2 linked regions of the Sinorhizobium fredii USDA 257 genome follow. The protein of the gene in region 1 interacts with the protein of each later gene in a pairwise test. Links are inferred from orthologs where the notes say so. Each region holds a gene or a part of one and is shown on either strand. Other genes may lie near its edges.

Region 1 (7,630 bases):
CTGGTCGTCGAATTCTATTCGCGTTAATCCAGGCTCGCCTGCGACTTTCGAAAACCGCCCGGAGACGGGCGGTTTTTTTGTACGGAAATGTTGAAACGAGAATCATAGGTGGAGTGGGAAAGCGGTGACGCGCCGCAAAGACCATTCCTATCCCGCTTGAGATCGAGGAGTGCCGTATGCCGGAGCAGAAAGCGCCACAGGATCTGCAACTGATCCTCGACGACATCTATCGAGAGCTGACGCCGCGGTTCGGCGAGGGAAAGGTAGCCGACTATATTCCCCAGCTTGCCCGCGTTGATCCCCGGCATTTCGGCATGGCAATCATCACGACGGGTGGAGAGATGCATCGCGTCGGCGATGCGGAAGCGCCGTTCTCGATCCAGAGCATTTCCAAGGTGTTCACGCTGACGCTGGCGCTCGGCAAGCATGGCGAGAATATATGGCACCGGGTAGGGCGCGAGCCGTCCGGTTCTGCCTTCAACTCGATCGTACAGCTCGAGCATGAAGGCGGCAAGCCGCGCAATCCGTTCATCAATGCCGGGGCGATCACGATCAGCGATCTCATCCTCGCCGGCCATACCCCGAGGGAATTGATCGGCGAGATCGTGCGTTTCGTCCGCTATCTTGCCGACGACGAGAATATCGTCATCGACCACGAGGTGGCCCGCTCCGAGACGGCCACCGGCTACCGCAACTTCGCGCTTGCCAGCTTCATGCGGTCGTTCGGACGCCTCGATCATCCGGTCGAACATGTGCTCGGCGTCTATTTCCACCATTGCGCGCTCGCCATGACCTGCAGCCAGCTTGCCAAGGCCGGCCTGTTTCTGGCTGCCGGCGGCACCAACCCGCTGACCGGCCATTCCGTCGTGTCGCGCCAGCGGGCGCGGCGCATCAATGCACTGATGCTCACCTGCGGCCACTATGACGGTTCCGGCGACTTCGCCTATCGCGTCGGCTTGCCCGGCAAGAGCGGCGTCGGCGGCGGTATCATGGCCGTTGCGCCCGGAAAGGCCTCCATTGCCGTCTGGTCGCCGGGCCTCAACGAGAACGGCAATTCGCTGCTCGGATCGCTGGCACTCGAAATGCTGGCCGCCCGCACCGGCTGGTCGGTCTTCGGCCAGTGACGAACGGACGGAAGTGACGAACGGACGCCCCCCGTTTTCCCTTGATCTTCCGGGCCGGACGGGGCAAGTGCTGAGGCAGACCTTTGGGCGCTCTATTATCGCCGCAGATTCCGAGACCACCGCCATGGAACTCTCACAATCGTCCCAGTGCGAAACGACGGGCATCGCAATCGATGAGCAAGATCCCGGCTTGGACACCGGTGCGCATCCGCTGTTCGCGCGCATGCCGTCCTCCGTCTCCTTCAATAAGCTCAGGAAGCGCCTGTTGCGCCAGGTGCGTCAGGCTTTCGATGAATTCGGGATGCTGAAGGGGTCAAAGCGATGGCTTATCGGCGTTTCGGGCGGCAAGGACAGTTACAGCTTGCTGGCACTGCTGATGGACCTGCAATGGCGCGGGCTTCTGCCGGTCGAGCTCATTGCCTGCAATCTCGACCAGGGCCAGCCGAATTTCCCAAAGCACATCCTGCCGGACTATCTCGCCTCGATCGGCATCAAGCACCGGATCGAATACCGCGACACCTATTCGATCGTGAAGGAAAAGGTGCCGACGGGCGCCACCTATTGCTCGCTCTGTTCCAGGCTCAGACGTGGCAACCTCTACCGCATCGCGCGGGAGGAGGGGTGCGACGCGCTGGTGCTCGGGCACCATCGCGAAGACATTCTCGAAACCTTTTTCATGAATCTCTTCCATGGCGGCCGGCTTGCATCCATGCCGGCGAAGCTCCTCAATGACGAAGGCGACCTGATGGTCCTGAGGCCGCTTGCCTATGCGGCCGAGGAAGATCTGGCGAAATTCGCCGCAGCGATGGAGTTTCCGATCATCCCCTGCGATCTCTGCGGCTCGCAGGATGGCCTCGAGCGCAATGCCATGAAGGCAATGCTTGCCGATATCGAGCGGCGCATGCCCGGCCGCAAGGATACGATGCTGCGCGCGCTCGGGCATGTAAACCTGTCTCACCTTCTCGACCCGAAGCTTTTCGATTTCCAATCCCTTTCTCCGGAGCCCAAAGAATGAGCCAATCCGTCGATATCGCCGCCCTCGCAAACCTGTTGCAGGAGGCGGCGGTGAAGGAGATCCTGCCTCGCTTCCGGAATCTGGAATCGGGCGATGTGCGGATGAAGTCCGAGGCTATCGATCTCGTGACCGAGGGCGACGAGGCTGCCGAGAGGCTCATCAAATCGAAGATCGATGCGGTTGCGCCTGGCGCAGTCTTCATCGGCGAGGAATCGGTCGCTGCCGATCCCGCGCTCCTCGACAAGCTGGCAGAGGCTGATCTCGCTATCGTCGTGGATCCGATCGACGGCACGTTCAACTTCGCGGCCGGCATGCCGCTCTTTGGGGTGATGGCGAGCGTCGTCGCCAAGGGGGAAACGGTTGCCGGGATTATCTACGACCCGCTCGGCAACGATTGGGTCATTGCCGAGAAGGGCTCCGGTGCCTGGATGTGCCGGCCGAACGGATCGCAGGAGAAGCTGTCGGTCACCGCCGGCGTGCCGCTTGGAAACATGGTCGGTGGCGCATCGACGGCCTTTTACAAGGAAGACGACCGCCGCATCGTGATGGGCAATATGGCCAAGGTGAGAATTGCCACCAGCTACCGCTGTGCCGCGCATGAATACCGCATCTTCGCCTCTGGTTATTTGCATTTCCTGATGTACCAGAAGCTCATGCCGTGGGACCACCTCGCCGGCACGCTGATCGCCGAAGAGGCCGGCGCCTATGCGGCACGCTTCGACGGGTCACGCTACCTACCGGCGCACACCAATGGCGGGCTGCTGCTCACCACCGACAAGGAAAGCTGGGAAGTGCTGCGGCGCGAGGTCTTTACTGTCTGAGCGCGACAGGAAGCACGGAGACAAAAAAGCCCGCTCGAAACGACGAGCGGGCGTTGTCTTAGATATGACCGCCGCCGTGATCGTGCGCCGTGGGATTGTCGCCCGGATGCGTGAAGAGCTTTCCCTTTTCCGCCCAGAGCGTTGCGGCAATGGTGAGCAGTCCGAACAGGGCGAAACCACCGAACAGGGGCTGCAGTGTTCCGTTGAACAGCTGACCGACGGCGCTGCCGACGAGGGCGCCGGCGGTCGTCGAGATGAAGCCTGTGATCGCCGTCGCCGTTCCGGCGAGATGTCCCATTGGCTCAAGGCTGATGGCGGTGAAGTTTGTTGCGATCAGGGCGAAGAACATCAGCAGGACCGAGAACAGCAGATAGCTGACGACGAAGGCCGGAGTGCCGGCAAGCGATATGGCAAAGCCTGCCGCTGAAAGCAGCGTGAACAGGATCATTGCAACGTGCGAGATACGGCGCATGCCGAAGCTGCGGACGAAGAAGCCATTGGCAAAATTCGCGACGGCGATGCCGCCGGCCGTTCCGGCGAAGGCGATCGGCAGCCAATCGGCAAGGCCGTAGATCTCGCCGAACACCTGCTGAACGCTGACGATGTAGGCGCAGATGACCGCTGTGAACAATGTCAGGCCGATCATATAGCCGCAGGTGATGCGGTTCGTCAGGACTGTCCGGAATCCTGAAAGGATCGCGCTGACCGAGAGTGGCAGGCGCTCCTCAACCGGTAGAGACTCCGACATGCGCGTCAGGGCTACCAGGAACAGGATCAGGCCGATCAGTCCGATCAGGATGAAGATCCAGTGCCAATCGGCATAGAGGATGACGAGCTGTCCGAGCGACGGAGCGACGATCGGCACGATCATGAAGACGATCATCACATAGGACATGACGCGTGCCATCTCGCGACCGCCGAAACAGTCGCGCACGATCGCCATGGTCGTGATCCGCACGGCCGCCGCGCCGATCCCCTGGATGAAACGGAGGACGAGCAGCGCTTCGAAGCTCGTCGCCTGCGAGGCGGCAAAGCTCGAAAGAGTGAAGAAGGCCAATCCACCGAGCAACACGACACGGCGCCCGAAAGCGTCCGAAAGGCTGCCGAAGAATATCTGCGAAAAGCCGAATCCGAGGAAAAAGATGCCGATGACGAGCTGTGCGTCATTGGCATTGGCAACGCCGAACGACTGTCCGATGCTCGAAAGCGCCGGCAGCATGCTGTCGATCGCAAGCGCGACGCTCGCCGTCATCACGGCAATGGTCACGACGAATTCGACGAGGCCCATGCCGATCCGTGCCGCGCCTGAAACCGTGTCGATATGTTTCGATTGTTGTCGGGCGTTGAGGGTATCTTCTGAGATGGAAGTCATTTGAGTATCCACAATAGGCAGATTTGGGAGGAACAATCCGGCCGTTGTGCCACACCGGGCGTCCGGCTAGCCGGCAGGATTGTGCGGTTTGAAAAGCTTTCCCTGCTCCGCGATCAGCACGAAGACCAGAGCAAGGGTGGCTACGATGGAAAAGCCGACGGCCAGCGGTGTCACGGTCCCGTCGAAAGCCTGGCCGACGAGTGCACCGATAAAGCCGCCGCCGATCGTCTGCGTAAATCCCAACACGGAGGAGGCGGTGCCAGCCACATGGCCAAGCGGTTCCATCGCCATCGCGTTGAAATTCGCGGCCATCAGGCCGAACTGGAACATTGCGGCGGCCTGAAGGAGAACGAAGAGCGGCAGCGGCAGCGGCCCGATCAGCGACGCGACCATCCAGACGAAGCTTGCCAGGGCGAAACCGAGCAGTGCCGCATGCGACAGCGCCCGCATGCCGAATCGCTCCACCAGGCGCGAATTCGTGAACGAGGCAACGGCCATCATCCCGGCAAAGGTGGCGAAGACAGCCGGGAACCAGATGCCGAGCCCGTAGATCCCGACGAGGATCTGCTGCGCCGAGTTTATGAAGCCAAAGAGGCCGCCGAGGAGCGCGGACGTCGCGAGCGTATAGAATAGGGCGATCCGGTTCGTTAGAACGATGCGGAAGCCGTCCAGGATCGTCGACAGGGTGAAAGCGCGTCGGTTCGCCGGAACAAGTGTTTCCCGAAGCCGCAAAGCGACCGGCGTGGACACGATCATTGCGAACAGGGCGATCACGACGAAGATCATGTGCCATTCGGAGAACAGCATGATCAACTGACCAATGCTCGGCGCAACGACCGGGACGATCATGAAGACCATCATCACCAGCGACATGATCTCCGCCATCTGGCGCCCGCCATAAACATCCCGCACAATCGAGACGGTGACGACGCGCGTTGCCGCCGCACCGACACCCTGCAGGAAGCGGAAGAAGAGAAGAGCCGTGAATGTCGGCACAAATACAATCGCGACAGCGCAGAGAGCATAAAGCGCGAGCCCGGCCAGCAGGGGCGCTTTTCGGCCGAAACGGTCGGAAAGCGGGCCGAAGAACAATTGCGCAAAGCCCATGCCGAACAAATAGGCGGAGATGACATATTGCCGGTCGTTTTCGTCGGCAACGCCAAGGCTCGCACCGATTTCCTGCAGTCCCGGCAACATGATGTCGATCGAAATTGCGTTGATGGACATCAGCATCGCCATCAGGGCGATGAACTGGACCTTGGTCAGCCCGGAAAGCATGGCAGTTTGATCTATAGGCTTTGTCATTTCATGATTCCCGCTAACCGTCCACCAGGCGGCAGTCCAGAGCGCGCCGCTAATGCGGAAGGCGCAAAACTCTCTTTAATACGTTGAACTATCTGTAAAACTTCAGTTCTGAGTTGAACCGTTGCCGATGTCGATGCCGAGAATATCCCGCCGCAACGACGCACACCCCGGGTCAATGCATGCCGTCGATAACCCCATGGAGGGCAAGTCAAAAGTCTGCCAATTCTGGGCCGTTGAAGGCGCATTCCGAGCGGGTGAATTTCTCCGCCTGGTCCTGGAGCACGTCGAAAATTAGCCGAGAGACATATAATCCCGGAATCAAAAAAGGCGGTCAGCCCGCCTTTTCCGAGAGTTGTTCGGTACTAGCGGCCTTACGCGGCGCCCTTTACGGAAATTCCCTGTCCCTGAAGATGCTCCTGCAACTCGCCCGCCTGGAACATCTCGCGCACGATGTCGCAACCGCCGACGAATTCGCCCTTCACATAGAGCTGCGGAATGGTCGGCCAGTTGGAGTAATCCTTGATGCCCTGGCGCAGGTCTGCATCGGCGAGCACGTTGATGCCCTTGTAGTCGACGCCGATGTAGTCGAGAATTTGCACCACCTGGCCGGAGAAACCACACTGCGGAAACTGCGGCGTGCCCTTCATGAAGAGAACGACGTCGTTCGTCTTGACTTCGTTGGCGATGAAATCTTGAATTCCGCTCATATCGTCTTCCTTCCTGGCCGGCTTCAAGGACCGGATGTCGTTTTGCAGCTTAGATAGCATGCGCGGGCGCGATTTTCACCACCCAATCTCAAGAAATATTGATGGTCCTCAAAATGCGGCTCGCGAACCACTCCCTCAGGCGGAGCGGCGGCGCACTTTGCTTCGGGACGCAGCCGTGCGGCGGCGGCTGACCTGTTTCCTTGCCGGTCTGCGGATCGCAGCCTCGATGATCTCCTCGAGGATGCCACCGCCCGAAACGGTCTTCCGGGTCCGACGCTTCGCCCGCCGCGTTGAGGCTTTCCTGGCGCCGGTCTTTTTCAGAATCTCCTTCAGCGCGCTGTCAACGATGCCGCTGACGAGCTCCTTGATCAGATCCGCCATACAGGCTCACTCCGGCGCGCTGGTCTGTAGGGCGAGCGCATGGAGTATGCCGCCCATATTGCCCTTTAGAGCGTTGTAGACCATCTGGTGCTGCTGCACGCGGGTCTTGCCACGAAACGCTTCGGCCACGACTTCGGCGGCATAGTGGTCGCCGTCACCGGCCAAATCGCGGATCGTGACCTTGGCGCCGGGGATCCCGGCCTTGATCATGTCTTCGATATCGCCTGGTGTCATGGGCATGACATGCCAACTCCCTTTGTTATTTTTCTGTGGCGGCGCTGCCACCGCTCGTGACTTCAAGGGAACCACGATTCAGGGGCGGAAGGCAAATCATGATTTGCCCCCTTCGAACCGCCAATCCCTCAATTGTCGGGAGCGAGATCGCCGCCCATGTAAGTGGGGAACCAGGCTTCATGGGCCGAGCGTAATTCCTCGACGGAGACCGCCTTCGCATCGCCGAGCTTCACCGTGTCGCCGCCGGTCGTGCCGATGTCCGGCAAGGTCACGCCAGCGTCTCTCGCCCGTGCGGCGACCGTCTCGAGCTTCCCGGGCGTAACGGTCACGACATAGCGGCCCTGGTCTTCCCCGTAGAAGGCCGCAATCGGATCGTGTCCAGCGGGCGCTTCAATCGTCGCGCCGATCCCGGAGGCCATCGCCATTTCCGCGACGGCAAGGGCCAGGCCACCCGAAGAGCAGTCATGCACGGCCGTGACCAGCCCGTCCGCAATCAGGCCGCGAACGAAGTCGCCAACCTTGCGCTCATGCGCCAGATCGACATGTGGCGCCGGGCCATCGGTGCGGCCGTGGATATCACGCATGTAGACCGACTGGGCGATATGGGTTCCCCAGCCTTCCGGCGCTCCGGCAACGAGGATCACCTCGTCGGCGGCTGCAAAGCGGATGCG
Region 2 (5,281 bases), 1.0 Mb from region 1 along the record:
GGAGGTGCTGGGCTTCCTCAAGGAAAAGCATCCGCGATGAGCGCCGAGGCGTTATGGCTCTTTCTGGCGGACCATTGGCTGCCGCTCCTTTCGGTCATCTGCCTTCTGCTCCTTTCGGCTTTCTTCTCCGGGTCTGAGGCGGCCTTGACCGCAACCTCCCGGGCGCGCATGCACACGCTCGAGAGCAATGGCGACCGGCGGGCCGGCGTCGTCAATCGCCTGATCGAGCGGCGTGACCGCCTGGTTGGAACGCTGCTCCTCGGCAACAACCTCGTCACCATTCTCGCGACGTCGCTGACGACCAGCCTATTGCTCGGCCTCGTCGGCAACTTTGCCGTGCTGATCGCCACGGTCAGCATGACGGTGCTGCTCGTTCTCTTCTGCGAGGTGCTGCCGAAGAGCTGGGCGATCGCCTCTCCCGATCGGTTCGCGCTTGCCGTGGCGCATATGGTAAGACGCTTCGTGGCGGTCGCTGGCCCCATATCCGCGCTTATCAATGCGATCGTCCGCCGCCTCCTGAACCTCTCCGGCGTGAATGTCGCCTCTGACAGGCCGATGCTTTCGGCCCAGGAGGAACTGCGCGGCGCCGTCGACCTGCTGCATCGGGAAGGGGCGGTGATCAAGGCGGACCGCGACCGGCTCGGCGGCGTGCTCGACCTCGGCGAACTCGAGGTGTCCGACATCATGATTCACCGCACCGCCATGCAGGCGGTCAACACGGAGGAGCCGCCGGAGGTCTGCGTCCGGGAGATACTCGGAAGTCCCTTCACGCGCCTGCCGCTGTGGCGCGGCTCGACCGACAACATCATCGGCGTCGTCCATTCGAAGGATCTCCAGAGGGCGCTGGCCGAACCCGGCGTCGAGCCGCACACGATCGACATCGTCAGGATCGCGCAGAAGCCATGGTTCGTGCCAGACACGACCAATCTCAAGGACCAGCTCAACGCCTTCCTGCGGCGTAAGCTGCATCTGGCCATCGTCGTCGACGAATACGGCCAAGTCCAAGGCCTCGTCACGCTGGAGGACATTCTCGAGGAAATCGTCGGCGACATTGCCGACGAGCACGATCTCGATATCCAGGGCGTTCGCCAGGAAGCCGACGGATCGATCGTCGTCGATGGCTCCGTGCCGATCCGCGACCTAAACCGGGCGCTCGACTGGTCGCTGCCGGACGAGGAGGCGACGACGGTCGCCGGTCTGGTCATCCACGAAGCCAAGAGCATTCCGGAGGAGCGGCAGGCTTTCACCTTCTACGGCAAGCGCTTCATCGTCATGAAGCGGGTGAAGAACCGGATCACCAAGCTACGTATCCGCCCGGCCGAAGAGGAGGCGGCAGGGCTCTAGGACCTGACCCTAGTCTCACCAGCGCGTCGGCTCGCCTGGCGCAGCCGGCTCGACGGCAAGCGCATGCAGGCCAGCATCGAGCTCGGATTTCAACAGGTCGTTAATGGCCCGGTGGCGGGCCACACGGCTCATGCCGGCGAAGGCACTGGACACGATGCGGATGCGCATGTGGGTGTCGCCGCCGCCGTCGAAACCCGGCTGGTGGCCGGCATGCAGATGGCTCTCGTTGATCACCATCAGCCGTTCGGGATGGAAGGCCTTCTCAAGCTTCTCTTCGATACGGCTTTGCAGCGACATGCTTCCGTCCCATTTCCCTGTTTGCTCTTACGGCTCGAAGGCGCCGGCGATGCAAAATGCGCGCACAAAGCCAGCAACATTCCGCTTTGTCAATTCTTGTTGTGACCCGTCGCAACCCCCATAATGGATGCCATGAAGCTCGATTCAAAATACTTTGATCGCATCCGCACGCGCCGCAAGCCAGAGGCGCGCGTGGAGCCGTCTGCGCCCATGTGCCAGTGGGACGGCTGCGACAAGACCGGCGTGCATCGGGCTCCCGTCGGCCGCAATGCCGAGGGCGAATATTTCATGTTCTGCTTCGAGCACGTGAAGGAATACAACAAGGGGTACAATTATTTCTCCGGGCTCTCGGACACGGAGATCGCGCGCTACCAGAAGGAAGCGGTTACCGGGCATCGTCCCACCTGGACGGTCGGTGTCAACAAGAGTGCCCGCAACGGCCCGACGCAATCCCAGATGCGCTCCGGCAGCGCGGGCGCACAGGCGCGCATGCGCGATCCGTTCGGCTTCTTCAACGAGGCGCGGGCCCGATCGGCGCGGCACGAGCCGCGGCTGCGCAAACTGAAGACGCTCGAGGCCAAGGCCTTCGAAACGCTTGGGCTTGCCGCCTCGGCGACCTCCGCCGATATCAAGGCCGCCTACAAGGAACTCGTCAAGAAACACCACCCCGATGCGAATGGCGGAGACAGAGGCTCGGAAGACCGTTTTCGGGCCGTGATTCAAGCCTATCAATTGTTAAAACAGGCTGGTTTCTGCTAACAACGCGCATTATGACAGAAAGCACTTTTTGCAGGCGTATGCGCGGGTGCCGTCCGGCGGCCGCTCTGGAGACATGATGAGCAAGATTGACCTCGACATTTCCAACCTCCCCGACACGACGGTCTCTGTCCGGGAGGCTTTCGGCATTGATACGGATCTGCGCGTTCCCGCCTATTCGAAGGGCGATGCCTATGTGCCCGAACTCGATCCCGACTATCTCTTCGACCGGGAAACCACACTCGCCATTCTTGCAGGCTTTGCGCACAACCGACGCGTGATGGTTTCCGGCTATCACGGCACCGGCAAATCGACCCATATCGAGCAGGTGGCGTCGCGCCTCAACTGGCCCTGCGTGCGCATCAATCTCGACAGCCATGTCAGCCGTATCGATCTCGTCGGCAAGGATGCAATCGTCGTCAAGGATGGGCTGCAGATCACCGAATTCAAGGACGGCATCCTGCCCTGGGCCTATCAGCACAACGTCGCGCTCGTCTTCGACGAGTATGATGCCGGCCGGCCGGACGTGATGTTCGTCATCCAGCGCGTGCTGGAGTCCTCCGGCCGGCTGACACTGCTCGACCAGAGCCGCGTCATCCGCCCGCACCCGGCCTTCCGCCTGTTCGCCACCGCCAACACGATCGGCCTCGGCGATACGACCGGGCTCTATCACGGCACGCAGCAGATCAACCAGGCGCAGATGGACCGCTGGTCGATCGTAACCGCGCTCAACTACCTGCCGCATGACAAGGAAGTCGACATCGTCGCTGCCAAGGTGAAGGGGTTCACCGCCGACAAGGGCCGCGATACCGTGTCGAAGATGGTGCGCGTCGCCGATCTCACCCGCGCCGCCTTCATCAACGGGGATCTGTCGACCGTCATGAGCCCGCGAACGGTGATCACCTGGGCCGAAAACGCCCATATCTTCGGCGATATCGCCTTCGCCTTCCGTGTGACCTTCCTCAACAAGTGCGACGAGCTGGAGCGGGCGTTGGTCGCCGAGCATTACCAGCGTGCCTTTGGCGTCGAACTGAAGGAAAGCGCCGCCAACATCGTGCTGGAAGCCACGGCCTGATCGCTTCGTCTAGGCTGAAGAAGGAACTGTCGTGAGCTCGAATTCCAAGGCGAAGCCGCAAACGAGGGAGAACGCCGCCGAACCGTTCAAGCGGGCGCTCTCCGGCTGCGTCCGGTCGATTGCCGGGGATGCGGAGCTCGAGGTCGCCTTTGCGAACGAGCGTCCGGGGATGACCGGCGAGCGCATCCGCCTGCCGGAGCTTTCCAAGCGTCCGACTCGGCACGAGCTCGCCGTGGCGCGCGGTCTGGGTGACTCGATGGCGCTGCGCAAGGCGTGCCACAACGACCGCATCCATGCGACCATGTCGCCGCAAGGCGCGGATGCGCGGGCAATCTTCGACGCCGTCGAGCAGGCGCGCGTCGAGGCGATCGGGGCGATCCGGATGCCCGGCGTCGCCGACAATCTCTCCTCAATGCTCGAGGAGAAATATGCCAAGGGCAATTTCGGCGCGATCGACAGCCAGTCGGATGCACCGCTCGAGGAGGCGGTGGCGCTCCTGGTGCGGGAGAAGCTGACCGGCAAGAAGCCGCCGGCCTCCGCCGGCAAGGTGCTCGACCTCTGGCGCGATTTCATCGAGCAGAAGGCCGCCGCCGACGTCAGAAACCTGCCCGCGGCGGTTAACGACCAGCAGGCCTTCGCCCGGGTCGTGCGCGACATGCTGGCTTCGATGGATGTCGCCGAAAAATACGGCGAGGACGATATCGAGCCAGACGACCAGGAAAGCGAGACCGACGAGGACCAGCCGCGCAGCCAGGAGCAGGACGACAACGCCGGCGAGGAGGAAGAGGGCTCCGACGCCGCCCCCGCCGACGAAAACCAGTCTGCCGAGGAGCAGATGGAAGAAGGCGAGATGGACGGCGCCGAGATCTCCGACGACGACCTTCAGGACGAGGGCGACGAGGACAGCGAAACGCCCGGCGAGGTCAAGCGGCCGAACCACCCCTTTGCGGACCTGAACGAAAAGGTCGATTACGCGATCTATACGCGCGAGTTCGACGAGACCATCACGGCCGAGGAGCTTTGCGACGAGGCGGAACTCGATCGTCTGCGCGCCTTCCTCGACAAGCAGCTCGCCCATCTGCAGGGGGCCGTCGGCCGCCTCGCCAACCGCCTGCAACGGCGGCTGATGGCGCAGCAGAACCGGTCCTGGGAGTTCGATCTCGAGGAGGGGGTTCTGGATACCGCCCGCCTGCAGCGGGTCATCATCGATCCGATGCAGCCGCTTTCCTTCAAGCGGGAGAAGGATACGAATTTCCGCGACACCGTCGTGACGCTGCTGATCGACAATTCCGGCTCGATGCGCGGCCGGCCGATCACCGTTGCCGCCACTTGCGCGGACATTCTCGCCCGCACGCTGGAGCGCTGCGGCGTCAAGGTCGAGATTCTCGGCTTCACCACCAAGGCCTGGAAGGGCGGGCAAGCGCGCGAGAAATGGCTCGCGGGCGGCAAGCCTCAAGCGCCGGGCCGCCTCAACGATCTGCGCCACATCGTCTACAAGTCGGCCGATGCGCCCTGGCGCCGCGCGCGCCGCAATCTCGGCCTGATGATGCGGGAAGGGCTGCTCAAGGAGAATATCGACGGCGAGGCGCTGATGTGGGCGCACGACCGCCTGCTCGGCCGGCCGGAGCAACGACGAATCCTGATGATGATCTCGGACGGTGCACCGGTCGACGATTCCACCCTGTCGGTGAATCCTGGCAACTATCTCGAGCGACACCTGCGCGCCGTCATCGAGCAGATCGAGACGCGTTCGCCGGTCGAGCTTCTGGCGATCGGCATCGGCCATGACGTGACGCGGTATTATCGCCG

Evidence for each region. The genes of interacting proteins can lie anywhere in the genome.
Region 2: the proteins of grxD (region 1) and USDA257_RS24775 interact in binary tests that used the Escherichia coli proteins (3 or more experiments, as listed by UniProt). The link is inferred for Sinorhizobium fredii USDA 257 from one-to-one orthologs.

What each region holds. Positions count from the first base shown.
Region 1 is NC_018000.1:4,228,072-4,235,701, reverse strand. The notes cover bases 4,677-7,630. They hold grxD (Grx4 family monothiol glutaredoxin), read right to left. Parts: upstream 6,345-7,630; coding sequence 6,009-6,344; downstream 4,677-6,008. Other genes in these bases: purL (phosphoribosylformylglycinamidine synthase subunit PurL), read right to left, coding at 7,088-7,630; USDA257_RS19755 (BolA/IbaG family iron-sulfur metabolism protein), read right to left, coding at 6,732-6,965; USDA257_RS19760 (hypothetical protein), read right to left, coding at 6,480-6,725; USDA257_RS19770 (multidrug effflux MFS transporter), read right to left, coding at 4,677-5,637. Also shown: rpsD (30S ribosomal protein S4), read left to right, coding at 1-27; USDA257_RS19790 (glutaminase), read left to right, coding at 177-1,124; tRNA 2-thiocytidine(32) synthetase TtcA, read left to right, coding at 1,249-2,139; USDA257_RS19780 (inositol monophosphatase family protein), read left to right, coding at 2,136-2,960; USDA257_RS19775 (multidrug effflux MFS transporter), read right to left, coding at 3,019-4,248; more of USDA257_RS19770, read right to left, coding at 4,399-4,676. UniProt on the Escherichia coli protein: Monothiol glutaredoxin involved in the biogenesis of iron-sulfur clusters.
Region 2 is NC_018000.1:5,267,698-5,272,978, reverse strand. Bases 1-2,943 are described here. They hold USDA257_RS24775 (BolA family protein), read right to left. Parts: upstream 1,642-2,943; coding sequence 1,360-1,641; downstream 1-1,359. Other genes in these bases: cobS (cobaltochelatase subunit CobS), read left to right, coding at 2,477-2,943; USDA257_RS24770 (J domain-containing protein), read left to right, coding at 1,765-2,400; USDA257_RS24780 (HlyC/CorC family transporter), read left to right, coding at 37-1,344; aroB (3-dehydroquinate synthase), read left to right, coding at 1-40. In the rest of the region: more of cobS, read left to right, coding at 2,944-3,472; cobaltochelatase subunit CobT, read left to right, coding at 3,504-5,281. UniProt on the Escherichia coli protein: Transcriptional regulator that plays an important role in general stress response. Has many effects on cell morphology, cell growth and cell division. Acts by regulating the transcription of many genes, including dacA (PBP-5), dacC (PBP-6), ampC and mreB.